Myxococcus hansupus: one gene and its partners. The main gene of each other region encodes a partner of the protein of the gene in region 2 in a complex. Links are inferred from orthologs where the notes say so. Each region holds a gene or a part of one and is shown on either strand. Other genes may lie near its edges.

Region 1 (9,836 bases), 1.9 Mb from region 2 along the record:
ACGGCCTCCGTGGACTTCTTCGTCCTGTCGGACCCCACGGCGATTCCGGAGTCCCGCAGCCTGGCCGACGCCGCCAACAACCGCGTGGGCGTGGGCGTGGTGAAGGGAGACTCCCGCCGCTTCGGGACCAATCAATACTGGGTGGCCGTCATCTACGCGGCCGTCCCTTGATGACCCGCACGGCGCGGCCCGTGCGGGAAGCCCCTGAAACATGCGACAGGGGCGACCTCGCCATCTTCGCTGGGACAGCGGCCCCGTCTAGACGGGCCGGCGTTGCGTGGCGTAGGCCTCGAGTCCCATCTGCGGCGGTGCCACCTGCTGATACATGGGGCACTTCATGCAGGTGAACGACTGCCAACCCCGCCGGACGGCTTCATCCAGGCAGTTGTCATACTGATGACAGTTGAGATTGCGATGGGTCTCGACGCCGGCACGCTTCGGCCCGGCTTCGGGGTTGATGGTTTGTGGCAGATCGGCTGGACACGGCTTCATGGAGCCCTCCCTCTGAACTGTTTCCCCCCGAGCGCTATGAACGAGCAGTGCTACCTGACGACAACGACTCAACCCGCCCTGCGGCGGTGGACCGGAGTGGCGCTGAACGGCGGCGCAAGGTAGTGATTCACTCCGGGTGACGCAATGGGTCGGCTGTTCCTACCCAAGTGCACGTAATCGCCTGGACGCTTTCAGCGAATGACATCTGGTGCTGAACAGTCAGGACAGGCCCGACGCCGCGCGGATCTAGGACTTGTCGCGCCCGCTGTCAAACCACCCTCCCCAAAGTGCAAGGGGAATGATCGGTGAGTCCGTCTCGTTGGCAGGCCGCAAAGCCGCGTCGTGAAAGGAAGACCACATGAGTTGGAGTGGGTGGGTTGCGGGGGTGGTTGCGGGGGTGTCGCTGGGACAATCCCCCACGGCGCTGGACGCCGTGCGCCTCCACAAGCCCGACGCGGCGGCCCTCGCTCGCGCGGAGTTGACGGCGTGCGTCGCGAAGAAGTGCGAGGACACGGGCCGCCTGGCGCTGCTGGCGGCGACGCTCACCTTGTCGGATGGGCAGGCCGCCGAAGCCAGGGAGCTCCTGGCCGCCTGGCCCGCGCCGCCGCTGCTCGCCCCCTACCACGCCTTCTACCTGGGGCAGGCCCGCTTCTATGCGGATGACGCGGCGGGCGCCGCCAAGGACTTCGAGCGCGTGCTCGCGTCGAACCCGCCCGCGGTGCTGGCCTCCCGCGCTCGCGCGCGGCTCGGTGAGTCGCTGCTGAAGGCAGGCAAGGCGAAGGACGCGGCGAAGGTGCTGGAGGCCGCCGCGAACGCGTCGCCCACGGTGGAGCTGCTCTACCAGCGGGCCCAGGCGCGCGGCGCCTCGGGGAACGCCACGGGCCAGCGCGCGGACCTGATGACGGTGGCGCTGCGCTTCCCCACCCATCCGTATGGCGAAGAGGCCATGGCGTGGCTCACGAAGACGAGCACGCCCCCCGTGAAGCTGGGCTTCACGGAGCGCACCACCCGGGCCGACCGGCTCCTGGACGCGGGCGCGACGCAGCGAGCGCTCGACGAGCTGGCGGCGCTGGACGGCGTGAAGCTCGACAAGGCGCAGGCGGCCCGGGTCGCGTTGCTGCGCGCACGGGCCTACTTCGCGTTGGGGCAGTCGGCGGAGGCCGACAAGGCGCTCGCGCTGGCACGGAAGGGGCCCGCGGCCACGGCCGCGCAGGCGGACCTGCTGGTGGCGCGGCGCGCGCTGCGCTCCGACAACAACGACAAGGCCCGCGCGCTGATGGCCGCGCTGGACCAGAAGTACCCCTCCCAGGCCGCGGGTGACGAAGGCGCGTTCTTCGCGGGCTGGCTGGACCTGCAGTCGGGCCGCTTCGCGGACGCGGTGAAGGCTTTTTCGTCCTTCGAATCCCGGTATCCCAAGTCGCGGCGGCGGGACGAAGGCATGTGGTTCCGCGCGCTGGCGCACCTGCGGCTGGAGGAATACGCGAAGGCGCGCGACGCGCTGGAGTCCTTCCTGGCGGCCTATCCCAAGAGCAACATGGGCCCGCAGGCGCGCTACTGGATGGCGCGCAGCCGCGAGTTGGAGGGCGCCAGGCAGGACACGCTGGGCCCCGCGTACACGGCGGTCATCACGTCGGCGCCGGCGTCCTTCTACGCGCTGATGGCGAACGAGCGACTCAAGTCGCTGGGCCTGAAGCCGCCCGCGCACTTTCCACAGCCCCCGAAGCTGCTGAAGCCGACGCGCCCGCCGGAGCTGGAGCTGGCCGTGGAGCTGACGCGCGCGGGCCTGTTCCGGGACGCGGCGGACGAGGTCGAAGCACATGCCGGACGCCTTCGCTCCGCGGACCAGGCCCTGCCCTTCGCGCACGCGCTCCTGGGCCTGGGCGAATACGGTCACGCGTACGCCGTGGCGGCGCGCCACCTGTGGGGCCGGGCCTTCGGCGCGCGTGAGCCGGACGCGCTCGCGGCCTTCTACCCGCGTGCGTTCGCCACCGCCGTGGAGGGCGCGGCGACGCAGCACCAGGTGGACCCCCATCTGGTGTGGGCCATCATGCGGCGGGAGAGCGCCTTCCGGCCGGAGGTGATGAGCGTCGCCGACGCGCGCGGGCTGATGCAGATCATCCCCAAGACGGCGAACGCCATCGCGGAGAAGCTGGCCGAGCCCGTCCCCGCGCCCGCGGACCTCTTCTCGCCCGAGCGCAACATCCGCTACGGCGCCTGGTACCTGTCACGGCTGATGGAGCGCTTCGGGCACCCGGTGCTCGCGGCGGCGGCCTACAACGCGGGCCCCAGCTCGGCGGCGAAGTGGGCCCAGGAGCGCGGTTCGCTGCCGCTGGACCTCTTCGTGGAGACCATCCCCTTCCGGGAGACGCGCGGCTACGTGAAGCAGGTGGTGGCGGACCTGTTCCTCTACCACGCGTTCTACGGCGACGGCGCGGGCGCGCCCCAGCTCCAGTTGGTGGTGCCCGCGCCCACGAAGGAAGGCGTCAGCTTCTAGGCGCGGCGCGCCATGCGGCGCAGGATTTCGGACTCCAGGCCATGCACCACCTCGGACAGCGGGGTGCTGCTGGAGTCCACGTGGAGGGCGTCTTCGGCCGCCTTCAACGGCGCCACGGCGCGCGCGGAGTCGTCGCGGTCCCGCTTCATCTGGTCCGCGAGCACCTCTTCCAGCGAGCTCTCCACGCCCTTCTGGAACAGCTCCTCGTACCGGCGCCGGGCCCGCACCTCGGGGCTGGCCCCGAGGAAGAACTTGGCGTCCGCGTCCGGGAACACCACGGTGCCAATGTCCCGGCCCTCCAGGATGGCGCCCTTCTCCGACTCCAGCGCCAAGCGCCGCTGGAGCTGCAGCAGGCCCGCGCGCACCACCGGGCGGCTGGACACCTGCGACGCCGCCATGGAGTTCTCCGGCGTGCGAATCTCGCCGGACACGTCCTGGTCGCCGAGGAACACGTGGTTCTCCTCGCCCACCACCTGGAAGTGGATGTGGACGCGGGCCAGCAAGTCCTCGAGCGCCGCGTCGTCGTCGAAGGCGATGCCCTCGCGGCGGGCCATCAGCGCCACGCACCGGTAGATGGCGCCGGTGTCCACCAGCGAGAACCCCAGCCGGCGCGCCAGCAGCTTGGACACCGAGGACTTGCCCGCGCCCGCGGGGCCATCAATGGCGACGATGAAGGGCCGGACGCTCACGAGAGGATCTCCTTCAGCACCTGGACGCACCGCGCGTTCTCCGCCGGCGTCCCCACGGAGATGCGCACGTGATGGGCGAAGCCCTGCCCCGCGAAGGGACGGACGATGACGCCCTTGCGCAAGAGCTGCTCGTAGAGCGCCACCGACGGGCGGCCGAAGTCCACGAACACGAAGTTGGCGTGGCTGTGCGTGAGCGTGCCGCCCAGCTTCGGCAGCTCCGCGGCGAAGTAACGCAGGCCCGCCTGGTTGACCTCGCGCGTGCGCCGCACGTGCTCGGTGTCGTCCAGGGCCGCCATGCCCGCCGCCTGCGCGAGCACCGTCAGGTTGAAGGGCATGCGTGTACGGTGCAGATACGCCGCCAGCCGCGCATCCATGATGCCGTAGCCCAGGCGCACGCCCGCCAGCCCGTGAATCTTGCTGAAGGTGCGCAGCGCCACCAGGTTCGGGTGCTGACCGAGCAGCTCCACCGCGCTGCCGTACTCCGGCCAGTCGACGAACTCGAAATAGGCCTCGTCGTGCACCACCAGCACTTCGGGCGGCACCTTCGCCAGGAAGGCCTTCAACGCCTCGCGGCCGAACGCGGTGCCCGTGGGGTTGTCCGGGTTGGCCAGGAACACCATCCGCGTGCGCGGCGTGAGGGCCTTCGCCATGGCGTCCAGGTCGTACTGGTAGCCCTCGCGCATGGGCACCTCCACGAAGGGCCGCCCATGGGCCTGCGCGGAGATGCGGTACGCGGAGAAGGAGCCCTGGCACAGGAGGATTTCGTCCTCCGGCGAGGTGAAGGTGCGGATGAGCAGCTCGATGAGCTCGTTGGAGCCGCTGCCCAGCACCACCTGCTCCGGCTTCACGCCCACGTGCGCGGCCACCTTGCGCACCAGGTGGAAGGACGTGGCGTCCGGGTACAGGTGCGTCGCGCCAGACGCGTTCCGCATGGCCTCCACCGCGCGCGGCGAGGGGCCCAGCGGATTCTCGTTCGAGGCCAGCTTGATGACGCCCTTCAGCCCGAACTCGCGCTCCGTCTCTTCAATGGGCTTGCCGGGCACGTACGGCTTGAGGGTCTCGACGTGGGAAGGAACGAGCGGTCGCATGGTGAAGGGCCCTGTACGTGAATTCAGCGTCCGGAGAACACACCGAGCGCGCGGAACTTCGCGTACCGGTCCTGCACCAGTTCATCGGGTGACAGCTCGGCGAGCTGCCCCAGGTGCTTGCGCAGCGTCTTGCCCAGCGCCTCGGCCATCTTCGCCGCGTCGCGGTGCGCGCCACCGGCGGGCTCGGGGATGGCCTCGTCGATGATCTTCATCTCCAGCAGGTCCTTCGCCGTGAGCCGCATCGCGTCCGCGGCCTTGTCCGCCTTGGAGGCGTCACGGAAGAGGATGGAGGCGCAGCCCTCCGGCGAGATGACGGAGTAGACGCTGTTCTGGAGCATCAGCACGCGGTTGCCCACGCCAATGGCCAGCGCGCCGCCGGAGCCACCCTCGCCCACCACCGTGGAGATGATGGGCACGCGCAGCCGGCTCATGACCTCCAGGTTGACGGCGATGGCCTCGGCCTGCCCGCGCTCCTCCGCGCCGATGCCCGGGTACGCGCCCGGCGTGTCGACGAAGGTGAGGATGGGCTTCTCGAAGCGCTCGGCCAGCTCCATGAGACGGCGGGCCTTGCGGTAGCCCTCCGGGCGGGGCATGCCGAAGTTGCGCGCCATGTTCTCCTTGGTGTTGCGGCCCTTCTGGTGGCCCATCACCATCACCGGCTTGCCGTCGAAGCGCGCGAAGCCGCCGACGATGGACGGGTCCTCGCCGAAGTGCCGGTCGCCGCACAGCTCGACGAAGTCGGTGAAGAGGTGGTGGACGTAGTCCAGGAAGTAGGGGCGGTTCGGGTGCCGGGACATCTGCACCACCTGCCACCGCGACAGGTCGCTGAAGATCTCCGACTGGAGCTTCTTCGCCTTCTTCTCGAGCTTGGAGATCTCCGACGAGAAGTCCACCGTGCCGCTGGTGGAGAGAACCTTGAGCTCGTCGATCTTCTTTTCCAGCTCGATGAGGGGGCGCTCGAACTCGAGCACATAGCTGGTACCGGTTGCCATGGCGCGGAACTAGCACCAGGGTAAGGCGGCTTTCAACGCGCAAGCGGTTACGCACCCCACCGAATTCCCAGGCGTCCCGCCCGTCTGGAGGCACATGCACCCGGCCCTGCCCCTGCTCCTCCTGGCCCTCTCGGGCGCCGCCAGCACGCCTGGCGCCCGCCAATTGAACACCCAGGGATTCCGGCTCTACCAGGCGGGACGCTACCCAGAGGCCCTGGAGCGCTTCCAGGAGGCCTCCAAGGCGTCCCCGGACTACGCGCTGGCCCACTACAACCTGGCGGCCACCCTGGGCGTGCTCCGCAAGCAGGGAAAGGTCTGCGAATACAGCGCCCACCGGGACGTGATTGTTGAACACCTCACGCGAGCGGTGGCGCTGGACGCCCGGCGCCTGACGCGGGCCCGGGAGGACGCCGACTTCGAGCCCATCCGCGACACCCTGGGTTGGCAGAAGCTGCTGGGCCGTGACCCGGCGCGTGAACAGGACGTGCCCTTGCTCTTGCGCGCCGTGTCCTGGTTCGGCCCCGGCGTGGGCGTCTACGGCACCCTGCAACGGCTTCGCTTCGAGCCCGGCGGCAGGGCCACCCTCCGGGTCAAGGAGGTGGACGCGGAGGGAACGCCGCGTGAGAGGCAAGTGCGAGGCCGCTACACGGTGAGCGGCCGTCAGGTGGACCTGCGCCTGGAAGGCCGCCCACCCACGAAGGGCACCCTGACGGAGACGGGCGCGCTCACGTTTCCAGGCTGGGAGACGTTCACCGACGCACCTTCGGAATGCGAAGCCTGAGCGCGCCAAGGCCGCCATGCCCGCCAGCCATCAGTCCCGGCCCGGCCCACGCTCGTTTTCAGATAGGGCCCCACAGGTACGCTTGGCACCCATGATGCGCGTCGTCATGGTGCTCGCGGGGGCGGGTGGGCAGGGACGATTTTCGGGTGCGGTAACTGGGCGGGAGGCGGTGCGGCGGCGGCCCCCACTTCTTCGTGACAACGGACAGGACGGCTCCCGCCGGGCGGCTTGGGCCCGGCAGGAGGTGCCGTGTCAGCTCAGCACGGCAGCCACGGCCCCACGCCCCGGCCGCACGAGTCGTAGCATTCGAGCGTGAGGTCGTAGCAGACGGAGTACGACGCCTGGCACTGCTGCGGGCACACCGCCAGGAACTGGTAGCACTGGTCGTAACAGGACACGGGCGGCTCGATGGACGCCGTCACGGCGCCCTCGGCCTCCGGGGCGGGCGACTCGGCGACGGGCTCGCCACCACAGGCCATCAGGAACAGCGCGGGCAGCGAAGCCAGAACCAGGGAACGGATGCGCATCGAGGACATGGAACTCCCGGGAGACAGCGGGTGAGCAAGGGCGCTCACCACTCTATCTCCAGGGACTTCCAGGAACCTCAGGCTGCCTTGATTTTCGCGGCGGGCGGCGACAGCGCGTACCACGCGGTGCGGAAGGCCTTCAGCTCGCGCAGACCGGCCGGGTGACGGCCGAGCGCCGGCGCCATGGTGACGGGCAGGCCCAGCTTCTTCTCAATGGCCTTGGCCGCGTTCAGCTCCAGCTTGCGGCGGTTCTCGCACTTCTCGCAGGTGGACTTGGGGCCCACGCGGTTGACGAGCACCCGCTCCACCGGGAGCTTCTTCTCCTTGAGGTACTCCACCAGCCGCTCCGTGCGGGCCGCCGCCAGGTCCTCGCCGCGCGTGACGACGACGAAGCGCGCCTCGCTCGGGGTGGCCAGCGCGTCCTCGAAGCGCTTCACGTGCTTGATCATCGCGGCGAGGTCATCCGCCAGCTCGCCCAGGCCCTTGGCGCGGTGCTTGTTGATCACCGTGTGCAGCGCGCCCAGCCACGCCTTGGCCGTCTCCGCCAGCTCCACCACGCGGACGGACATCACCACCGGCGACGAATCCACCACGATGCGCTTGAAGCGCTCCTGCACCAGCGCGTCCGTGAGGCAGGACAGCGCGGCCAGCTCGTCGATGCCCGGCGGCGCGCACTCCAGCAGGTTGCGCAGGTAGAGCAGGTCCGACGGCACGTCGTTGCCCGAGCGCGGCGCGCCCTCGAAGGCCTTCTCCGCCTTCTCCTTCAGCCGCTTGCGCAGGGCGTTGAACCAGCCGGCGATGTCCAGCTCGCGAGCGTACAGGCCCTTGGTGCCCTTCACCTGCGTCTCGGTGTCCGTCAGGCGGCTCTGCAGCACGTCCGACAGCGAGTGCGACGGATCCGTGGAGATGAGGAGCACCGGCCCCTCCTTCTCCGTCAGCGTCACCGCGGCGGCGGCGGCGCACGAGCTCTTGCCCACGCCCCCCTGCCCCACGAAGAAGATCAGCCGCGTGGGCGGCAGCGGCGGCGCGGCGATGGGCGGCATGGACGGCGCGCGCACCAGCGCCGGAGGCCCCTCGGCCGCGGCGAACTCCAGCGCCTTCGTCTCCTTGCCACCGGCCCACGCCTTGGCGAACAGCGCCAGGCCGTCCAGCCCGCGCGGGGCCACCTCGCGCCGGCCCAGCAGGTTCACCGGCACCGTCTTGTCCAGCGCCTGGAACTTGCGGACGTGGGGCGCCTGCAGGCCGCGCCGGCCCTGACAGGCGGGACAGCCGAGCTTGTCCTCGATCTGGTTGACGACGATCTCCGTCACCGGCAGCCCGCGCTCGCGAAGCTGGGTGAAGAGCATGCGCGTCTGCGCCTCCGGCACCGGCTCCGCCAGCGCCACCAGGTGGAAGGCCGTGCGCGTGGCGTCCTTCAGCAGCGCCAGCAGCTTCTCCGCCTTCTGCCCCACCTGCTCCAGCACGCCGGGCGCCGCGGGCTCCGCGGCCTTCTTGCCCTTCTTCACCGGCGCTTCCGTCTTGTCACCGCCCGCCTTCACCAGGCCCAGGAACTTGCGCAGGCTCACCGGCAGGTCGAACAGGCGCAGCGTGTGGCTGGTGGGCGCCGCGTCGACGACGATGCGATCGAAAGAGTCATCCTCCAGCAGATCCACCACGTGGAAGAGCGCCACCAGTTCCTCCAGCCCCGGCACCGCCTGCTGATACAGCTTGCCCAGGTCTTCTTCCGTGACGTGCGTGCCCTTGGCCGCCGCCTTCGCCAGCGCTGGCAGGTAGGACGCCAGGAAGGGCTTCATCAGCGCCGCCGACTCCACTTCCAGGCCGTAGACACCGCCATCACCCTTGCCGGGGACGAGCTTGGTGGGCTTGGCCGCGAGCTTCTTCTTCACCAGGTCCGACAGGGAGCGGACCGGATCCAACGACACGAGCAGCACGCGCTCCTTGGGCGCGTCTTCCGACAGCCTCAAGGCATATGCTGCCGCGAGCGTCGTCTTACCTACCCCGCCCTTGCCGCCGAAGAAGTGAAGTACTCGCGCGTCGCTCATTGCGTTGTGGCCTTCCTTGTGCCCCCCCGCGGCACCCGATGCACACTCCTGCACGGCCGAGTTGATGCAACGGCGCCGGAGTTGCCCGAGGCGTGGACATGTACGCCCGGGCACTCCCTGTGGGTGGGAGACACCCCAAGAATCCCCCGTCCAGAGGTCAAAAGTCAAGAATTGACGGGGGTTTCGCGGCGGGGTCGCCGCCTGGACGGGCGTCCCCTCCGAGCCTGGCCAAGGCCTCGGAATCCGGAGGGGATTCCTACCTGTGAGGTCAGCGGATGACGAACGAGTTGGCGCCCATGGCACCCATCGCGCCATCGCTTCCCTGGCCCCCGAGGGGGCCTCCGCCGCCGCCCGTGGGGCCCTGCTGCTGGGCGCGCGCCTCGGCCGCGTAGCGGTTGAGCTTGTTGTAGAGCGTCTTCTCGCTCACCCCCAGCACCTCGGCGGTGCGGGCCTTGTTGTTCCCGTTCCGCTGGAGGCTGCCCAGGATGTACTCGCGCTCCACCGCGTCCAGGCTCAGCCCGAAAGGCAGCCGGAACGTGTGCCGCTCCGGGCTCTTGCCGGCCATGTCGGGCGGCAGGTGCTCGCGGGTGATCAGCTCGCCGTCGCACAGGATGACGGCGCGCTCCACGGCGTTGCGCAGCTCGCGGATGTTGCCCGGCCAGTCGTAGTTCTTCAGGACCTCCATCGCCTCCGGGTGCACCCCGCTGACGCGCTTGCCGGAGTCCCCGCGG
Region 2 (9,728 bases):
GCACGGAGGCACACTCGGGGAAGAGCGCTCGCATCATCGGTCCCCGGTCCTTGTCCCCCACCACGCCGAAGACGAGGTGGAGGCGACGTCCCGGGTAGAGGTCCTTCAGCGACGCGAGGAGCACCTCCACGCCCGCCGGGTTGTGGGCACCGTCGAGCAACACGACAGGGCCCTGCCCCACCTCTTCCAGGCGTCCCGGCCAACACGCGGACGCCAGCCCCGCCCGCGCGGCCTCCGGCGGCACGGTGATGCGGCGCTCCTGCAAAGCCTCCAGGCAAGCGAGCGCCACCGCCGCGTTCTGCCGCTGGTGCGAGCCCCGCAGCGCCAGGGACAGCCCCTCCAGGCGCCACGACGTCCCTTGGTACGACAGGCCGCCGTCCGCTTGACGTTCGGCGAAGAAGTCACGGCCTTCGAGCCGCACGGGCGCGCCCACCGCCTCCGCCTTGCGGAGGATGGCCTCCAGGGCCTCCGGGGCCTGCTGCCGCGCCACGACACAGGGCACGCCGGGCTTGAGGATGCCCGCCTTCTCCCCGGCGATGGCCGTCAGCGTGTCGCCCAGGTAGTCCATGTGGTCGAAGGACACGGGCGTGATCGCCGTCACCACCGGGCTCGCGGCGGTAGTGGCATCCAGCCGGCCCCCCAAGCCCGTCTCCAGCACGGCGACATCCACGCGGACCTGGGCGAAGTGCCACAGGGCCACCACGGTGCCGAACTCGAAGTACGTCATGGGCTCGGACACCGCGCTGGGGTAGCGCTCCAGCACCTCCAGGATGCGCAGCCCGAAGTCCGCGTCGGAGATGTCCTCGCTGTCCACGCGGATGCGCTCGTTGACGCGCACCAGGTGCGGGGACGTGTAGAGGCCCACGCGGTGCCCGGCGGCGTGCAGCGCGGCCGCCGTCATGGCACAGGTGCTGCCCTTCCCGTTCGTCCCCGCGACGTGGAGCGCCGGGTACTGGCGCTCCGGGTGGCCCAGGGCGGCCAAGGCCTCCTGGACGCGCTCCAACCCCAGCTTGATGCCCGAGGGGTTGAGCTTCGAGAAGAAGGCCAGCGCCTCTTCCGGTGTCCGGGGCGCGCTCAGCCGAGCAGCCCCAGAATCTGCCCCAGCTTCGTCCGCAGGTCCTTGCGGTGGACGATGCTGTCGATCATCCCGTGGTCCAGCAGGAACTCCGAGCGCTGGAAGCCCTCCGGCAGCTTCTGGCGGATGGTCTGCTCGATGACGCGCGGACCGGCGAAGCCGATGAGCGCCTTGGGCTCGGCGAGGATGATGTCGCCCAGCCACGAGAAGGACGCGGCGACGCCGCCCGTCGTCGGGTTGAGCAGCACGGAGATGTACGGCCGCGTGCCGGTGCGGAAGCGGGCGATGGCCGCGGACGTCTTGGCCATCTGCATGAGGGAGAAGATGCCCTCCTGCATGCGCGCGCCACCCGACGCGGAGAAGACGATGGCGGAGCACTTCAGCTCGTGCGCGCGCTCGAAGACGCGGGCCACCTTCTCGCCCACCACCGAGCCCATGGAGCCACCCATGAACTCGAAGACGAAGCAGCCCACCGACACCTGGTGGCCCTGGATGCGGCCCACGCCGGAGATGAACGCGTCCGGCTCGCCCAGGTTCTTCCGCGTGGACTTGAGGCGGTCCTTGTACTTCTTGGAGTCACTGAACCCGAGCGGGTCTTGCGGCTCCAGCTCCTTGTCGAACTCCTCGAAGCTGTCGGGGTCCAGCATCGCGACCAGCCGCGCGCGCGCCGCCCAGTAGTGGTGGTGCTCGCAGTGCGGACACACCATCCAGTTCTTCTCCAGCTCCTGGCGGTAGATGATCTCGTCGCAGGACTCGCACTTCGCCCACAGGCCCTCCATGCGGGACGGGCGGGGCTCGGCTTGCGGTTCGGTGTCGACGGCGATGCGCGGCTTCTTCGAGAACCAGGCCATGAGGTGCGCGGGGTTAATCCGACGGCAGAAAGTCGTCAACCCCTCCGTGTGGCGCGCCGCGTCTAGAACTCGAAGGCGTCGTTCAGCTCCAGGACCTCCACCGGCAGCTCGGCCAGCTCCTTCTTGAGCTGCGTCACGAACGCCGGCTTGAGGTGGTACAGCAGCACCGACGCGCCGTTGCGCTCGAACTTCTGGAGTTCCAAGCCCAGCGTGTGAGGCGTGAGGTGGCCCGAGATGTCGGCCAGGGACTGCAGCTTGTTGGGGAAGGACGTCTCCAGCAGCAGCGCCTTGAGGTTCTTCGTCTCGTTGAGCGCCTTCCACAGCTTGTCGGTGGGCCCGGTGTCGCCGCTCATCGCCAGAGCGCTCTTGCCGTTGGAGATGATGAAGCCGCACGACTCCACGGGGTGGCTCACCGGCACGCTGCGCACGGTGTAGGGCCCCACCTGGAAGGTGCTCCCGGCGCGGAACGTCTTGATCTGCAGCACGGGCTGGCGCTTGGTCGGGATGCGGGTGAAGTCCGGCCACAGCGCGTTGTTGAACATGTTCTCGCGCAGGGCCTTGGCGCACTCGCGCGAGGCGTGGATGGTGACCGGGGTCTCCCGCCGGCCAATGACCAGGTCCGCCATCAGCGGCAGGTCCTTCACGTGGTCGAAGTGGCTGTGCCCCACGAGGACATGGTCCACGCGACACAGCTCCTCCAGCGACAACGTCCCCGTGAGCGCCCCCGCATCGAGCGCCAGCACGTCATCGACGAGGAAGCAGGTGCTCTTGCAATGGGGCAGCTCGCCGCCGTGGCAGCCGAGGACTCGCAGCTTCACGCTAGAGGTCTCCGAACTTCCACTTCATCTCCAGGTATTGGAGGAAGTCGTGCAGCTTGCCCGTGTCCGGCACGGTCATCCGGTCGCCATCCCGCTCGACCAGGCCCGTGCGCTCCAACCGGTCCAACATGGCGCGGACAGCGGGCTCGCCCACGCCAATCTGGCGCGGCAGCTCCCGCACCGGGAAATCAATCTCCACGCCGTCTTCCACCGGGCGGCCCCGGCCCTGGCAGGCCTGGAGGATCTGATGCACCACCCGGCTGGCCGGATCATTGTGCAGCAGGTTTTCGATCTGGGCGTCCGCCTCGGAGAGGCGCTCGGCCAGCTTCTTGATCATCCGGACCGCGATTTCGGCGTTGCCGCGGATCATCCCCTCGAACGTCTTGGGGTCGATGACCAGCAGCCGCGCATCCTCGTTGACAGTGGCGGAAGCATTGCGGGGCTTGTTGGAGATGATGGCCATCTCCCCGAAGAATTCTCCGGGGCCCAGCACGGCAAGGACCTTTTCCACATCCCGGACTCGCTTGGAGATGGCCACCCGTCCTGCCTGGATGACGAACATCTCCTTGCCGGCCTCTCCCTCGCGGAAGAGCTCGGTGCCCTGGGGGAACTCCTTGCCGAAACGTTGAAAGAGGGTTTCCTCGGCGCCCATCCTGCAAAGGAGTCAATCAGCCCACACTCGCCCGGTCAAATTCCCTTTTCTGTGCGCGACGGTGGGACAGGCGCCACGCCACGCGAGACACCGGCGCGGTGGCCGGGTAGAAGGCCGCCCGTGGGAACGACCTACAAGCAGTCCGGAGTGGATATCGAGGCCGGCGACGCGTTCGTCGAGCGCATCAAGCCCCATGCCGCACGCACCCTGCGCCCCGAGGTCATTGGCGGCGTCGGCGGGTTCGGCGGTCTGTTCGCCTTGCCACCTGGCAAGTACAAGGAGCCGGTGCTGGTGGCCGGCACGGACGGCGTGGGCACCAAGCTGAAGGTGGCCTTCGCCGCCGGACGCCATGGCACGGTGGGCATCGACCTGGTGGCCATGTCGGTGAACGACATCCTCACCTGTGGCGCCGAGCCGCTCTTCTTCCTCGACTACTTCGCCACGGGCCGGCTGGAAGTCGACGATGCCGCCGAGGTGGTGAAGGGCATCGCACAGGGCTGCGAGCAGGCAGGCTGCGCGCTGCTGGGCGGCGAGACGGCGGAGATGCCGGGCTTCTACGCGCGAGGCGAGTACGACCTGGCGGGCTTCTGCGTCGGCGTGGTGGAGCGGTCGGCCATCATCGACGGCAAGAGCGCGCAGCCGGGTGACGCGCTCATCGGGCTCCCCTCCTCTGGCCTGCACAGCAACGGCTATTCGCTGGCGCGCAAGGTGCTGCTGGACGACGGCAAGCTGGCCCTGGACTCGACGCCCGAGGGCCTGGACCGGCCGCTCGCGGACGCGCTGCTGGAGCCCACGCGCATCTATGTGAAGGACGTGCTGGCGCTGCTCCAGGCGGTGAAGGTGAAGGGCCTGGCGCACATCACCGGCAGCGGCATCCCGGGCAACCTGCCCCGCTGCCTGCCGGACGGCACGCGCGCGGTGCTGAGCGAGAAGACGTGGCCCAAGCCGCCCATCTTCGACCTCATCGCGAAGCTCGGTGGCGTGGACCGGGACGAGATGTTCAGCACGTTCAACATGGGCCTGGGGCTCATCCTGGTCGTGGCGAAGGACGACGTCGCCCAGGCACTGGGTGTCCTGAGTGGCCGGGGCGTGCAGGCGTTCGAGGTGGGCCGGGTGGAGGCGGGACAGGGCGAGGCCACGGCGGTCGTCGAGCCATGAGCAGCGCGCGGGTCCGCCTGGGCGTGTTGGTGTCGGGCAGCGGGAGCAATCTGCAAGCGCTGCTGGATGCCTGCGCGCGGGAGGACTTCCCCGCGGAGGTCGCCTGCGTGGTGTCCAACGTGCCCACCGCCTTCGCGCTGGAGCGGGCGCGCAAGGCGGGCGTGCCGGCCGTGGTGGTGGACCACAAGGCGCATGCGACGAAGGCGGACTTCGAGCAGGCCCTGCGCGAGGCGCTGCGCGCGGCGAACGTGGAATGGGTGTGCCTTGCGGGGTTCATGCGCCTGTTGAGCGCGGATTTCCTGGGCCACTACGCGGGACGGGTGCTGAACATCCACCCGTCCCTGCTCCCCGCGTTCCCCGGGCTGAATGCCCAGAGGCAGGCGCTGGAGCGCGGGGTGAAGGTCGCGGGCTGCACCGTGCACTTCGTCGATGCGGGCACGGACACCGGGCCCATCATCGCGCAGGCGGCCGTGCCGGTGCTCCCGGATGATGACGAGAAGGCGCTGGGCTCGCGGATCCTCGCGGAGGAGCACCGGCTCTATCCGCTGGCCGTGCGGCTCGCGGTGACGGGCAAGGTGACGCTGGATGGGGTGCGTACCCGCGTGGAGGCACCCGCCACCGTGGGCGAGCTGGCGCTGCGCAGCCCCGGCGCCACGGTCGAGCCCCGGTGAGCGAGAAGGAGCAAGGCCCGGGAGCGTTGCACGCGACGTCCCATGAAGGCGAAACCGCCCCGTCCTCGCGGGAGCAGCGCACCGCCGCGCTTCAAGGCGCGCCGGTGGTCCTGGTCAGCGCGTGCCTGCTGGGCGAAGCCTGCCGCTACGACGGCCGCTCACAGCGCTCCGAGCGCGTCCTCGCGGCGCTCGCGGACAAGGACATCGTGCCCATCTGCCCCGAAGTGGCTTCGGGCCTACCAGTCCCACGGCCTCCCGTGGACCTGTGCGGCGGCACCGGCGTGGACGTCTGGGCCGGGCGGGCCACCGCCGTGGAGCGGGCCGAGGGCGTTGACCGGACCGAGGCGTTCCAGCGTGGCGCCTGCCTCGCGTTCGACGCGGCCCGCAGGTTCGGGGCGACGGTAGCGCTGCTGAAGGAAAAGAGCCCTTCGTGCGGCAGCCAGCGCGTCTACGAGTCCGGCCAGCTCCGCGCGGGCGAAGGCATCACCACCGCGCTCCTTCGCGAGCACGGCGTCACCGTCCTCAGCGACGAAGATTTGTAACCACGCCCCTACCCGCGCGCGGGCAACGTCCACCCGTCCCCGGGCAGCGGCGCGAAGAGCGTCTCCACCACCTCGTCGGTGACCTCCGCCAACGTGGTCGGCTTCCAGTGCGGCTTGTTGTCCTTGTCCACGAGCACCGAACGGATGCCCTCGCGGAAGTCCGGCCGCGCCGTCATCGTCTGGCTGAGCCGGTACTCCACGTTGGCCATCTCATCGTAATCCCGCGTGCGCCCCATCCGGAGCTGGCGCAGCGTCACCTTGAGGCTCGTCGGGCACATGCGCAGCAGCGTGCCCCACGTCTCCTGGGCCCAGGGCGTGCCCTCCACCTCCAGGGCCTGCTGGATGTCGTCCACGCGCTCCGCGGCGAAGCACCGGTCGATGGCGGCGTGCTGCACGCTCAGCGGGGACGTCCCGGCGTCCGCGTGGAAGCCCGCGAGCACCGCGTCCACCACCGAGCTCGCCGCGCCGCTGCCCCAGGGCGCGGACACCAGCGCCTCCAACACGGAATCCAGCCGCGCGGACTCCACGTTGTGCGTGCCGTAGCCCAACCACATCGCGTCCGCCGCGTTGCACCGGGCCCCCGTGAGGCCCAGGTACGTCCCCGACTCACCCGGGAAGCGCGGCAGGAACCAGCCACCGCCCACATCCGGGAACAGCCCCAGCGCCGTCTCCGGCATGGCCAGGATCAGCTTCTCCGTGACGACCCGGTGCGTCCCATGCATCGACAGCCCGAGCCCACCGCCCATGCAGACACCGTCCACCAGGGAGACGTACGGCTTGCCGAAGTGGTGGATGCGGTGGTTCAGCGCGTACTCCGCGCGGAAGAACTCACGCGACACCCGCCCTTTTTCGTCGGCGGAGGCGTCTCCCACCGACAGCGCCACCGCGCGCACATCCCCACCCGCGCAGAAGGCCCGTCCGCCAGCGCCCCGGATGACGACCGCCTGGATGGCCGGATCCGCCGCCCAGGCGTCGAGCGCCGGGTGCAGCGTGCGACACATGCCCAGGTTCAGCGCGTTCAGCGCCTTGGGCCGGTTCAAGGTCACCACGCCTACCGCGCCACGCGTCTCGAGCAGGAGGTCGTCACTCATGCCGTGGGGGATATCAGGCGACCAGCCCCTTGGGTGGATTCATTGGCCCACGGTGTCGCCAGACGCGCTATGGCTCGGGCCATGACCTCCGCACTGTCTCCCCTGCGAGCCGTCGTCTTCGACATGGACGGCACCCTCGTCGACAACATGCGCTTCCACAACGAAGCGTGGGTCTCGTTCGCCCGGAAGCTCGGCCTGCCACTGACCGCCGAGGACTTCCAGAGCCGTTACGCCGGCAAGAAGAACGAGGAGATCATCCCGGAGCTGCTCGGCCGCCCGGTCGCCCCGGACGAGGTGGAGCGCATCGCCGAGGAGAAGGAGAGCCACTACCGCACCCTCTACCGGCCCCACCTCCAGCTCCACCGGGGCGCGGAGGCGTTCATCCAGCGCCTGCGTGACGCCCGCTGCCCCGCGGCCATCGCCACCGCGGCGCCCCAGGGCAACCGCGAGCTGGTGCTGGATGGGCTCGGCATCCGGTCGCTGTTCGCCAGCATCGTCGGCGCCGAACAGGTGGCGCGGGGCAAGCCCGCCCCCGACATCTTCCTGGCCGCCGCGAAGGCGCTGGGCGTGGAGCCCACCGCGTGCCTCGCCTTCGAGGACGCGGTGCTGGGTGTCATGTCCGCGCGCGAGGCCGGCATGACGGTGGTGGGTTTGACCACCGGCGCCCCCGAGGCCGACCTCCGTCAGGCCGGCGCGCACTGGGTTCTCCAGGACTTCACCACGCTGCCTCCAGAGCTGGAGCAGCGGCTCTTCGGCGCCGCCGCGCGCTGAAGCCGCCCCGGGCGCGCACGGCCCGTGGTGAAAAGGGCGCCAGCGGCGGGCACGTTGTGTAGTGTTGCCCGCCTCATGGCGACGTCCTCTGCCAAGCTCAAGCTTCCCGCCGGGCCGTCCCGGCATGTCTACGACGTCATCGTGCTCGGCAGTCAGTTGGGCGGTGCGCTCGCGGCGGCCCTCCTGGCGAAGCGCAACCACCGCGTGCTGCTGGTGGAGCACGACGGCATGGGGCCCGGTTACGAGCACGGTGGCTACGTGCTCCCCTACGCCCCCTTCGTCTCCCCGCCCCTCAAGGCCATGCCCGCCGTCGAGGAGGCCCTCACCGAGCTGGGCATCACCGGCCTGGTGCAACGCGCGCTGCGGCCCCATGCGCCAGAGCTCCAGCTCCTCATGCCCCGCGGCCGCCTGGACCTCCACGGCGACGCGACCCGCCGCAAGGCGGAGGTGGCGCGAGAGCTGGGCGACGAGGGCCCGTCCCTGCTGGGCGCCCTGAGCGGCGCCGCCGCGCAGCACGAATCCAGCGATGCCTTCTTCAAGGCGGGCCCCGCCCTGCCCCCGGACGGGTTCTTCGAGGGCTGGGGCCTGAAGAAGCTCATCCGGGCCCACCCGGGCCTGGACACGCCGCCCCAGCTCACCGGCGACGCCCCGGCCGTGTCATTGGTTCGCGGCCTGCTGCCCTTCGTCAGCCACCTGGAGCGCCCCGAGTCCGCGCTCGCGCAGTCGCGCGCCATGTCCCAGGTCCTCGCGGCCCCGTCCTTCTTCACGGGCGGGCATGAAGGGCTGCGAGAGATGCTCGCCCGCCGGGTGGCGGAGCTGGGAGGCGACGTGCTCGGCCGCGACAACCCCGCGGGGTTCATCGTGGAGGAGCTGGCCTTCGACGGCAGCAAGTTCGCGGGCATGAAGCTGATGCGCTCGGACACCGTGTACCGCGCGGCCTGCCTGGTGGCGGCGACGGACGCGGGCGCGCTGCGGCGGCTGGTGAACGACAAGAAGCACCACCGCGGCCTGCTGGAGCACCTGGATCAGTCGAACACCAAGTCCCTCCTCTTCAGCGTCAACTGGGTGGTTCCGGAGTCCGCGTTGCCACGGGGCCTGGGCGAGCTGGCGCTGCTGGACACGGGCGACGCGGAGCTGGGGCCGCTGCTGATCCAGGTCCACCCCGCGCGCGCGGCGCAGACCCAGGGCGGCAAGGAGGCCAAGGCCACGGAGGGCATGCGCGTGGTGTGCGCGGGCGCCTTCGTGCCGGCCTCCGCGAGGGATTTGGGCGAAGAGCACCTCCAGGGGCTGGCCACGCGCATCGACGAGCACCTGGACGCGCTGATGCCCTTCACCGCGCAGCACCGCCTGCTGCGCTCCGCGCCCTACCTGGACGCGGGCGGCGTGCGGGGCAGCCGGCTGATGCCACATCCCCTGTTCAGCTTCGAGTCGGAAGCCTTCCTCGGCGTCACGGGTTTGACCCAGCGCACGCCGGCGAAGAACATCCTGCTCGCCAGCAGGGAAGTCCTTCCCGGTCTCGGGCTGGAAGGCGAGCTGCTCGCGGGCATCCGGGCCGCACGGCTGGTGCAAGACATGTTGAAGAAGAAGGATCCGCTCAAGGGCTGATCCTGGATCTAAGGCTGGATTTCCGGGCCGTTCTCTGGCAGGTTCCGCCGCTCTTTTAATCGGCAGGCGTCCAACGCCCCAGTTTTCAAGGAGTTAGAGGTCATGGCGTGGAAGTGTGACATCTGTGGCAAGCGTCCGCTGGTCGGCAACAACGTCAGCCACGCGAACAACAAGACGAAGAAGCGGACCCTGCCGAATCTCCAGAAGGTTCGGGCCAGTGTGCAGGGCAGCACCCAGCGCGTTCTCGCGTGCACCCGCTGCATCAAGGCGGGCAAGGTGACGAAGGCCGCTTGAGGTCCTCACGCTCGAGGGTGGGTCCGTAGCGCGTCTCAACCCCCGCCACGGCCCCCCCTACCGAGCGGCTTTATCCCGTGCATCCGCCGCATCGCTGCTTTCGGGCAGCGCGGTGCTTTGCCGGTCGCATGACATGCAGGCCGCCATCCGTGCGGTTCGTGCCGTCATTCCCTTTATGGGAAACGGTATGTTCCGTGGCG
Region 3 (9,832 bases), 4.1 Mb from region 2 along the record:
CGGGAAGAAGACTGGACTGGAAATCTCCAGCGTGACGCCTGGCAAGGAGTCCGTCAGCGGTGGGGAGTTCTTCGCGCGCATCCCCATCAAGATGACGGTGAGCGGCAACTATCACGAGATCGCCATCTTCCTGCAGGAGATGGCGAGCATGCGCCGCATCGTCAACGTCAACAACATCAAGCTGGATGGAGCCGCACTCAAGAACGAGAAGCTCGTTCTCAAGAGCAGCTTCCAGGCGACGACGTTCCGGTTCGTCGAGCAGAAGAGTGCTGCGGGCTCGAAGACGGCGAACTCGAAGAAATAGAAACTTGATCCGCCCAAGAAGTAGGGCGACAAGGGGATTGAGGATGAAGACGTTCAAGGCCACCATGACCACTGCCGTGCTTGCGCTGGCGATGACGGCTTGCGGCGACACGCCCATGCCGCCTCCCGTTGCCGCGAAGCCGGCGGCGGCAGCCGCGAAGCCGGCGGCTCCGAAAGAGGCCGCTCCAGCAGAAGCTCCGCAGGTGCCTGCGTACGTTTACCTGTATAACCCGGTGGGTAAACGGGATCCGTTCCGCAGCCCGTTGGAAGAGTTGGGGCCCGTGACGTCGAACCAGGTGGCCGCGTGCAACGAGCCGTTGTGCGCGTTCGACCTGGGCCAGTTGAAGCTGGTGGCTGTCGTCACGGGAGATGCCAACCCCATGGCGATGGTCGAGGACCCGGCGGGCCGGGGGCACATTGTTCGCCGGAACACCCGAATGGGGCGTCAGGGCGGCAAGGTGACGCAGATCCTTCGTGATTCCGTCACGGTGACCGAGGTGTTTTCGGGCAATGGCGAAATCATCAAGAACCCGGTGATGCTGCAACTGAAGCCCGATGCAAAGCAGGACCCCGCCTACAACATGATGACGGGCAAGAACTACGGGGAGTAGCGCCCTCTGAGGCGCTCCCGCGGGCGGTGGCCCGCTTCCAACTTGTTGAGGGGACGCATGCTCGAGGAGAGCGCTGTGACGAGGGGCAAGTGGATGTTGGCGGCCGCGTGGGCGGTCGCTTTGATGGGTGCCAGAGTGGAAGCCGCCGAGCTGAACACGCTGCGGGGACTGAATGTCTCCCGCACAGGTTCAGGCGCTCAGGTGGTGGTGACCGGAACCCGGCCACCCACTTTTACCGTGTTTCGTCTGAGCGGACCGGAGCGACTGGTGGTCGACCTCTCGTCGGCCGACGCGACGGGGATCAAAGGGCACCACGACGGTTCCGGACCCGTTTCGGGGGTCGTGGCGTCGCAGTTCTCCGACGAACGCGCAAGCGTGGGTCGAGTGCTGCTGGCGCTGGACAAGGCCTCCCAATACGATGTCCGCGCGGATGGAAACCGCGTGGTCATCTCCGTCGATGGGGTCGCGGCGCAAGCGGCTCCCTCGGTGACCGCGTCAACGACGCGGGACGCCGTTGGCGGCGCGAGCGCGGTACCTCCGACGGCCCAGGCGGTTGCCTCTGCGGCGCCGGTACGGGAAGCGCCGAAGAAGGCCGAGCCCGAGGCGGCCCCGAAGGCGGCACTCCCTGAGAACGTGGTCGCCGCGGAAGCGGACGAGCGCGAAGTCGCGAATCCTGCCCAGCGAATCACGGGCATGTCGTTCGCTGGGGACACGCTGCGCATTCGGGCCGATGGCGATATCGCGCGCTATGAGGTGTTGGAACTCGCGGATCCCCCGCGCCTCGCCGTGGATTTGTTTGGGGTCGGCCTGGCGGCGCGTGCGCCTCGGGTGAACTCCGGAGCCCTGCGAGAAATTCGCGTGGGTGCGCATTCCGACAAGGTCCGGTTGGTCCTCGACGTTCGTGGTCAGATGCCCGCGTATCGTGTGGATCGCTCCCGCGATGGCTTGGAAGTGGTCCTGGCCGGCGCGGTCGCGCGCAAGGCGCCTCCCGCCGCTGAGCCCAAGGCCACCGTGGCGGTTGTCGCCGAGAACGAGCCGCTGCGTCCCGCGCAAGTCAAGGAGGACCCTGCCTCCACCGTCGAGGTGAAGGACATCCGGTTCGAAGAGAGCGAGGACGGCGGGCGCCTGGTGATGAAGCTCACGGGCGCGGCCTCATGGAAGGTCGACCGGCCGGATCCACGGAGCGCGGTCCTCACGTTGGACGATGTGCGTCTGCCCAAGAACCTGGAGCGGAGCCTCGACACCAGCGCCTTGGAAACGCCGGTGAAGATGATCAGCGCCTTTAGCGTGCCGGGCGAGGGGCGCAAGGTGCGCCTGGTGGTGGCCGCGGATGGCGCCATCGAGGAGAAGCTGTCTCAGAAGGCCGGCACGTTGTCCTGGCATCTCGCGGTGAAGGGCGTGAAGACGGAGTCGGTGGCTGTCGCGGCTCGTACGGCGGGATTCACCACCGAGGCCCCCGCCTATGCCGCGGAAGGTGCTCCGCAGCAGGCCCGGTACCGTGGCAAGCGGGTGTCCTTCGAGTTCAAGGACATCGATATCCAGAACCTGCTTCGCGTCATCGCGGAGATCTCCAAGAAGAACATCGTGGTCGCGGATGATGTCGGCGGCAAGGTGACCATCCGGCTGCGCAATGTTCCCTGGGACCAAGCCCTGGACCTGGTGCTTCGCACGAAGGCGTTGGGCAAGGAGGAGTTCGGCAACATCATCCGGATTGCTCCTCTGAAGACGCTTGAGGAAGAGGCTCGGCTGCGCCAGGAGCGGAAGAAGTCGCTCCAGCAGCAGGAAGACCTGATGGTCAACCTCGTGCCGGTGAACTACGCCGTCGCAGCCGAAATGGCAGCACGGGTGAAGGACGTGCTGAGCGAGCGTGGGTCGGTGACGGTGGACCAGCGCACCAACGTCCTCATCATCAAGGATGTTCGCTCCAACACGGAGCGAGCGCGCTCGTTGGTGCGGAGCCTGGATACCCAGACGCCGCAGGTGTTGATCGAGAGCCGTATCGTCGAGGCGAATACGACGTTCAGCCGCTCTCTGGGCGTTCAGTGGGGTGGGCAGGCTCGGGCGGGCCCGTCCACGGGTAATGCGACGGGTTTGATCTTCCCCAACAACTTCGCGGTCACGGGTGGTGTGCCGGGCCCCGGCGTTGGTGTCTCGGGTACTCCTAACTTCGCTGTGAACCTGCCGGTCGGCGTTGGGCAAGGTATCGGTGGTGCCATGGGGTTCACGTTCGGGTCCGCAGGCGGAGCGCTTCAGCTCAATCTGCGACTGTCGGCTGCGGAGAACGAGGGCACGGTCAAGACCATTTCCGCGCCGAAGGTGACGACGCTGGACAACAACACGGCACGCATCAGCCAGGGCGTTTCCATTCCCTTCAGCCAGACGTCGGCTCAAGGCGTGAACACCACCTTCGTTGAAGCGCGTCTGTCCCTCGAGGTGACGCCGCACATCACGCAGGATGGCAGCGTCTTGATGTCCATCAACGCCGCCAACAACCAGCCGGATCCCTCCAGCACGGGCGCCAACGGGCAGCCTTCCATTCAGCGCAAGGAGGCCAACACCCAGGTCCTCGTGAAGGATGGGGACACGACGGTGATTGGTGGCATCTACGTTCGCCGGGGAGCCACCCAGACCAACTCGGTGCCGTTCCTGTCGCGGATCCCGGTGCTGGGCTTCCTGTTCAAGAACAACGTCGAAAGCGATGCGCGGCAGGAGCTGCTCATCTTCATTACTCCCCGCATCCTCAACCGGCAGACCATCGCGCAGACGCTGTAGGGGTCTTTCGCATCCTTACGCTGGAGAGCGTTCGCCTATGAAAAACATGTATCTCGCGGTGGCCCTGGGGTTGGCCTTGACAGGGTGTGTCGACAACGTCCCAAGCCTGCAGGTGTCCAACGCGTTCGTCCCAACGGCTCAATGCACCGTGAACGCCTCGGGGCCCGCCAGTCCTGGTGGTTCGCTCGATCTGTCGACTTCGAGCCGATACCTCGTGGGGCTCGCTGTTCGAAACACCTTGACCTCAGAAGAGGTTGTTGCAGGCGGCAACCCAATCACGGGTGGTGATCAGAGCGCCATCTACATCACGGACATCGAGCTGAACTACGAGGTGGTTGGGACTGGGCCCAGCCTGACGAGCGATGTCTACCAGAGCCACATCGTGTTGCCTGGGAACGTGACAACCAACAGCTCGCTCATCGTGGATCTCCTGGGCGGCAACGCTCGTGAGGCACTCCTCAGCTACCTGGGCACTGGGGATTCGGTGACGGTCCTCGTGCGGATGAAGCTGCTTGGCAAGTTCGTCAGCGGTGGCAAGACGGAGTCCAACGAGATCTCCTACCCCATCCAGTTCTTCCGGTCCGGCTTCACCTGTCCGACGGGAACGACCCTGCTGTCCACCGGACCCTGCGGCGGTCCGGGTGGTCAGGACAGTTACGCGCCCTCGTGCACGGATCCTGACGACGCGTAGCCTCACCCCGCCGGGGCCCTTGACCGGGCCCCGGCCGCTTTTCTAAGAGCCTCTGCCCATGTCCTTTCGCACGCACCTCGAGTCGGTGGTCAACCAGGTCGATGGAGCCCTCGCGTGCAGCGTGATGGGCTTTGATGGCATCTCCGTCGACACCTTCCAGAAGGACGAGAGCGCGGAGCTGGACCTCAACGTCGCGTGGGTCGAGTACGCCAACCTCCTCACGCAGCTCCGGAACGCCGCGGAGACCCTCAAGACGGGGACCGTGAGCGAGGTCAGCGTGAACAGTGAGAAGGTGCTGACCATCATGCGGCTGGTGTCGCCCGAGTACTTCCTGGTGCTCGCGATGCACGCCGACGGCAACTACGGCAAGGGCCGTTATGTTCTGCGCGTCACGGCACCCAAGGTGCGCGCCGAACTCTAGCCGCGCCCCCTGACAAGCAGTCATCCAGCCGACGCTTCAGGCGCTGCTTTCCCCTTCCCATCGAAGGGGGCATGGGCTAGACACCCCGGACTTTTCAAGCTTTCGCAGCTGCGAGTCTGTAAGGAGTCGGTCCCCATGGCCGGTGTTATCGATACGTCCGAGTTCCGCAAGGGTCTGAAGATCGAAATCGACGGTGAGCCTTTCGAAATCGCCGATTTCCAGCACGTCAAGCCCGGCAAGGGTTCCGCGTTCGTGCGCACCACGATCCGCAGCCTGATCACCGGTCGCGTGCTGCAGCCCACGCTGAAGTCCGGTGAGAAGGTGGGCAAGCCCGACATCGAGGAGAAGGACATGCAGTACCTGTATGTCCAGGGCGAGGAGTTCTACTTCATGGACACCCGCAACTACGAGCAGACCTTCCTCGGTGAGAAGGTGCTCGGAGAGGCGAAGAACTTCCTGAAGGAGAACATCAACGTCAGTGTCCTCTTCTACAATGGCAAGGCCATTGGCGTGACGCTGCCGAACTCCGTGGACCTCAAGGTCACCCAGTGTGACCCGGGCATCCGCGGCGACACCGTCTCTGGCGCGCTGAAGCCCGCCGTCCTGGAGACCGGCTACTCCGTCAACGTCCCGCTCTTCATCGAAGAGGGCGACGTGCTGAAGATCGACACGCGTGACGGTAAGTACCTCACGCGCGTGGCCACCCGGGGCTAGGTTCGTAGCGGTCGCGACACTGGAGGGAAGGGGACTCGAGTTATGGCAACGAAGCGCAAGACAACCCGAGCGCAGACGCCCGCACGGACGGAGGCCGCTCCGCGCGCCGCCGCCGACACGGGTGGCACGTCGCTGGACGTGGATGCCCTGCGGCAGATCGTGGAGATTCTCGAGTCCTCGGACGTGACGAGGCTGGTCTGGAAGCGCGGTGAAGAGAAGCTCTTCATCCGCCGCGGCCAGGGCCCCGAGACGACCATCGTCCACCATGCCGCGCCGCCGCCTGTCGCCGCCAGCGCCGGGGTGGAGTACGCCGCCCCGGCTCCCGCGCCGCGCGCTGCTGCTCCCGCGCCCGTCGCGGCTCCCGCGGCCCCGGCTCCCGCCGCTGAGAAGCCGGCCGAGAAGCCCGGCCACCCGGTGACCAGCCCCTTCGTGGGGACGTTCTACCGGACCCCGGCGCCGGACCAGCCGGCCTTCGTGGATGTGGGCTCCCTGGTGAAGAAGGGCCAGGTGCTCTGCATCATCGAAGCGATGAAGCTGATGAACGAGATCGAGTCCGAGGTCTCCGGCCGCGTGGCGGAGATCCTCGTGGAGAACGGCCGCCCGGTGGAGTTCGGGCAGGCGCTGTTCCGCATCGAAGTGGCCTGAGAATGAGGCTCGCGCGCCGCCCGTGTTTCGCGGGCGCGCCGCTCCTCAAGACGGCCCTGACGGAGACACCCACGTGTTCAAGAAGGTGCTGATCGCCAACCGCGGGGAGATTGCCCTGCGGGTCATCCGCGCCTGCCGGGAGTTGGGCATCGCCACGGTCGCGGTGCACTCCACGGCGGACGCCAACGCGCTCCATGTCCGCTTCGCAGACGAGGCGGTGTGCATCGGCCCGCCGGCGTCCAAGGAGAGCTACCTCAACGTCCCGCAGTTGCTGTCCGCCGCGGAAATCACCCGCGCGGACGCCATCCACCCGGGCTACGGCTTCCTGTCGGAGAACGCCGAGTTCGCGGAGGTCTGCGAGAACTGCAAGATTCGCTTCATTGGTCCCCGGCCGGAGATGCTCCGGATGATGGGCAACAAGGTGCGCGCCCGTCAGGCCGCGCGCGAGGCCGGGCTCCCGCTCCTGCCCGGCAGCCCCGGCACCGTGAACAACCCGCGCGAGGCGGAGGCCTTCGCCCGCGAGATTGGCTTCCCCGTCATCCTCAAGGCGGCCGCGGGTGGCGGCGGCAAGGGCATGAAGATCGTCCGCGAGCCGGGCGCGCTGGCGCAGGCCTTCGCCACGGCGCAGGCGGAGGCGGTGGCGTCGTTCTCCAACGGCGACCTCTACATCGAGCGCTACGTCGAGAAGCCGCGCCACATCGAAATCCAGATTGTCGCGGACGAGCACGGCAACATCGTGCACCTCAACGAGCGTGAGTGCTCGGTGCAGCGCCGGCACCAGAAGCTCATTGAAGAGAGCCCGTCGCCGGCGCTCACGCCGGAGCTGCGCAAGCGCATGGGCGAGGTGTCCGTCAACGCCATGCGCAAGCTCGCGTACAACAACGTGGGCACCATCGAGTACCTGCTCGACGAGCGCGGCGAGTTCTACTTCATGGAGATGAACACGCGCATCCAGGTGGAGCACCCGGTGACGGAGCTCGTCACGGGCGTGGACCTGGTGAGCGAGCAGATTCGCCTGGCCTACGGAGAACCCCTGCGCATCAAGCAGGAGGACGTCCAGATTCGCGGCCACGCCATCGAGTGCCGGGTGAACGCCGAGGACCCCATCACCTTCGCGCCCTGGCCGGGGAAGATTACCGGCTACAGCGTGCCGGGTGGTTACGGGGTGCGCGTGGACTCGGGGGCCTACGAGAACTACACGGTGCTGCCGTACTACGACAGCCTCCTGTCGAAGCTCATCGTGCACGCGGAGGACCGGGCCACGGCCATCCGCCGCATGCAGCGCGCCCTGGGCGAGTACGTCGTGGAAGGCATCCGCACGAACATCCCCTTCCACCGGGCCGCACTCGCGGAGGAGTCCTTCCAAGAGGGCAACTACGACACCCGGTTCGTGGAGCGGTTGTTGGCGAGCGAGACAGGCTCGCGTCGTTTGAAGAAGGCCGTCGAAGAGACGCCGTAGCGCCCATACACCTGGTGTGGATTCCCGCTTGTCGGGCCGCCACGCGAGCAGGTGATCCGGCCCCGGGGGGAGCCGGGCCGTTTCTTGACCCGCGTCGGAGCTTTCCGTTAGCCTCCGACACTCCCCCTTGCTGAGGATGGAAACCCGCGAAGTTCAAGGGGTTTCGGCCTGCTGGAAGCCCACCGCTCGATGGACAAGAACAAGATCATCGAAGCCGCCGCGAAGCTCGTCGCGAAGGGCGCCTACGACAAAGCCATCAAGGAGTACCAGAAGGTCCTGGAGGTCGACCCGAAGGACATCCGGGTCCTCCAGAAGATGGGGGAGCTGTACCAGAAGAAGAACGACAACCCTCAGGCGGCCCACTTCTTCACCAAGGTCGCGGAGAGCTACTCGTCCGACGGCTTCTTCCTGAAGGCCGTCGCGCTCTACAAGCAGGTCCTCAAGCTCAATCCGAACCTGCTTGAGGTGAACCTCAAGCTGGCGGAGCTTCACCAGCAGCTCGGACTGATGTCCGAGGCGATGGCGTACTTCCAGATCGTCGCCAACCACTACGACAAGGCGGGCGACACCAAGTCGTCGCTCGATACCTTGAAGAAGATGGTGGATCTCGACCCGGAGAACGTGGCGTCGAAGATCAAGCTGGCGGAGCTGTACGCGCGCGAGAACATGACGCGCGAAGCGGCGCAGGAGTTCAAGCGCGCCGCCGAGTACCTCAAGCGCAACAGCCGCGCCGACGACTGGCTCCGCGTGGCGGAGCGCCTGTCCGCGCTCGAACCGGACAACCTGCCGCTCTCGAAGGAGCTGGCGACGTCGTACTTGCAGCGCGGCGACCAGAAGCGCGCGCTGGCGAAGTTGCAGGTCTGCTTCAAGGCGGACGGTCGCGACGTCGAGACGCTCACGCTGCTCGCGCAGGCGTTCCAGGGCCTGGGGCAGACGTCGAAGACGGTCTCCGTCTACAAGGAGCTGGCCAAGATTCATCAGGAGCGCGGCCGGCTCACGGAGTCGGAAGCCGTCTGGACGCAGATTGAAGTGCTGGACCCGCAGGACCCGGATCTGCTCGCGCGTCGCGCGCCCGAGCCGGCTCCCGCTCCCGCCGCGCCTCAGCCCACCGCGGCCCCTCAGCCCGCGCCGCGCCCGGCGGCTCCGCAGCCCGCCGCCGCCGCGCCCGCGCCGGCCCCCGTGGCACCGCCTCCTCCCGCGGGGATGGGGCGCGAGCAGCTCTCCAAGCTGCTCACGGAGACGGACGTCTACGTCAAATACGGGCTCCACGACAAAGCGCTGGAGCACCTGCGCAAGGTGTTCTCCGTCGACCCGGAGAACCTCGACGCCCACGAGAAGGCGTATCAAATCTACGTCGCGTCCGGGAACATGGCGCAGGCGTCCGAGCAGCTCCTGAACGTGCTGCGCCTGTGCACGCGCTCGGCGGAGGTCCAGCGCGCGCAGCCGTACCTGGCCACCATCCTCCAGGAGAATCCCGCCCATCCCGAGGTACCGGCGTTCCTGTCCGTGCTGCGCACGGAGGGGCCCGTGGTCGCCGCGCCGTCGCCGGTGTCGATGGTGGAGTCGGTGGGCGAGGACGCCATCCTGGTGGACTCCAGCGACGACGAGATTCTCGTCGCGCCGCCGCCGGAAGACGCGCTCCTGCACCCGCCCGGTGACGAGCTGGCGCTGGCAACGTTGCCCTCGAGCGACTCGGACGAGGTCATCGAGGAGGACAGCGACTCCACCGTCATCAGCGAGGAGGCGCTCGTCGGCGAGGCCATCACCTCGGGTGAGTTCGAGGTGTACGGCTCCACCGAGCCGGAGGACCTGGCCGCCGCGTCGGTGGACGAGACGCTGGTGACGGATGACTCCGGCCTGGGCTTGTCGGACGAGCCCGGCCTGGGCTTCACCGACGATGAGCCGCTGGTGGCTTCCGGCGACGAGGACCTGGCCGGCGCCACGGCTTACTCGCTCGATGACGAGTCGCTGGTGGACGACGGCACGGCCACGTCCATGGAAGGCCTGTCGCTCGGTGACGAGGACGAGCCGCAGCCCACGCAGATGCACGCGCCCTCGCAGGCGCTGCTCGACGAGGCCTCTCCGGACACGCTTCAGCTCCCCACGTTCGACGACGAGGCGCCGCCTCCGTTGGGCATGGAGGATGTCCCCACGCGCGTGGGCGCCGCGCCGCTGACCGCCGCGGACCTGGACGAGGACCCGTTCGGTGGGCCCGC

The links.
Region 1: the proteins of accD (region 2) and A176_RS13815 are in contact, whole or in part, in a solved structure (PDB 8UXZ), measured with the Escherichia coli proteins. The link is inferred for Myxococcus hansupus from one-to-one orthologs.
Region 3: the proteins of accD (region 2) and accB are in contact, whole or in part, in a solved structure (PDB 8UXZ), measured with the Escherichia coli proteins. The link is inferred for Myxococcus hansupus from one-to-one orthologs.

The regions. Positions count from the first base shown.
Region 1 is NZ_CP012109.1:3,546,078-3,555,913, reverse strand. The notes cover bases 3,772-6,737. They hold A176_RS13815 (acetyl-CoA carboxylase carboxyltransferase subunit alpha), read right to left. Parts: upstream 5,756-6,737; coding sequence 4,787-5,755; downstream 3,772-4,786. Other genes in these bases: A176_RS13810 (tetratricopeptide repeat protein), read left to right, coding at 5,850-6,536; hisC (histidinol-phosphate transaminase), read right to left, coding at 3,772-4,763. In the rest of the region: A176_RS13840 (CAP domain-containing protein), read left to right, coding at 1-171; A176_RS13835 (hypothetical protein), read right to left, coding at 259-492; A176_RS13830 (lytic transglycosylase domain-containing protein), read left to right, coding at 851-2,986; cmk ((d)CMP kinase), read right to left, coding at 2,983-3,675; more of hisC, read right to left, coding at 3,672-3,771; A176_RS13805 (hypothetical protein), read right to left, coding at 6,794-7,063; A176_RS13800 (ArsA family ATPase), read right to left, coding at 7,141-9,105; enhancer binding protein Nla6, read right to left, coding at 9,374-9,836. UniProt on the Escherichia coli protein: Component of the acetyl coenzyme A carboxylase (ACC) complex. First, biotin carboxylase catalyzes the carboxylation of biotin on its carrier protein (BCCP) and then the CO(2) group is transferred by the carboxyltransferase to acetyl-CoA to form malonyl-CoA.
Region 2 is NZ_CP012109.1:5,410,298-5,420,025, forward strand. What follows is about bases 1-2,858. They hold accD (acetyl-CoA carboxylase, carboxyltransferase subunit beta), read right to left. Parts: upstream 1,927-2,858; coding sequence 1,075-1,926; downstream 1-1,074. Other genes in these bases: A176_RS20855 (bifunctional folylpolyglutamate synthase/dihydrofolate synthase), read right to left, coding at 1-1,003; A176_RS20865 (MBL fold metallo-hydrolase), read right to left, coding at 1,989-2,744; A176_RS20870 (Crp/Fnr family transcriptional regulator), read right to left, coding at 2,746-2,858. Outside these bases: more of A176_RS20870, read right to left, coding at 2,859-3,396; purM (phosphoribosylformylglycinamidine cyclo-ligase), read left to right, coding at 3,517-4,554; purN (phosphoribosylglycinamide formyltransferase), read left to right, coding at 4,551-5,225; A176_RS20885 (2-thiouracil desulfurase family protein), read left to right, coding at 5,222-5,767; A176_RS20890 (enoyl-CoA hydratase/isomerase family protein), read right to left, coding at 5,776-6,858; A176_RS20895 (HAD family hydrolase), read left to right, coding at 6,940-7,629; A176_RS20900 (NAD(P)-binding protein), read left to right, coding at 7,705-9,234; rpmB (50S ribosomal protein L28), read left to right, coding at 9,337-9,528.
Region 3 is NZ_CP012109.1:1,336,738-1,346,569, forward strand. The notes cover bases 4,394-7,355. They hold accB (acetyl-CoA carboxylase biotin carboxyl carrier protein), read left to right. Parts: upstream 4,394-5,554; coding sequence 5,555-6,157; downstream 6,158-7,355. Other genes in these bases: A176_RS05535 (roadblock/LC7 domain-containing protein), read left to right, coding at 4,436-4,798; efp (elongation factor P), read left to right, coding at 4,934-5,512; accC (acetyl-CoA carboxylase biotin carboxylase subunit), read left to right, coding at 6,231-7,355. In the rest of the region: A176_RS05515 (type IV pilus inner membrane component PilO), read left to right, coding at 1-304; A176_RS05520 (pilus assembly protein PilP), read left to right, coding at 348-914; A176_RS05525 (type IV pilus secretin PilQ), read left to right, coding at 972-3,686; A176_RS05530 (hypothetical protein), read left to right, coding at 3,724-4,377; more of accC, read left to right, coding at 7,356-7,616; type IV pili formation protein SgmX, read left to right, coding at 7,806-9,832. UniProt on the Escherichia coli protein: This protein is a component of the acetyl coenzyme A carboxylase complex; first, biotin carboxylase catalyzes the carboxylation of the carrier protein and then the transcarboxylase transfers the carboxyl group to form malonyl-CoA.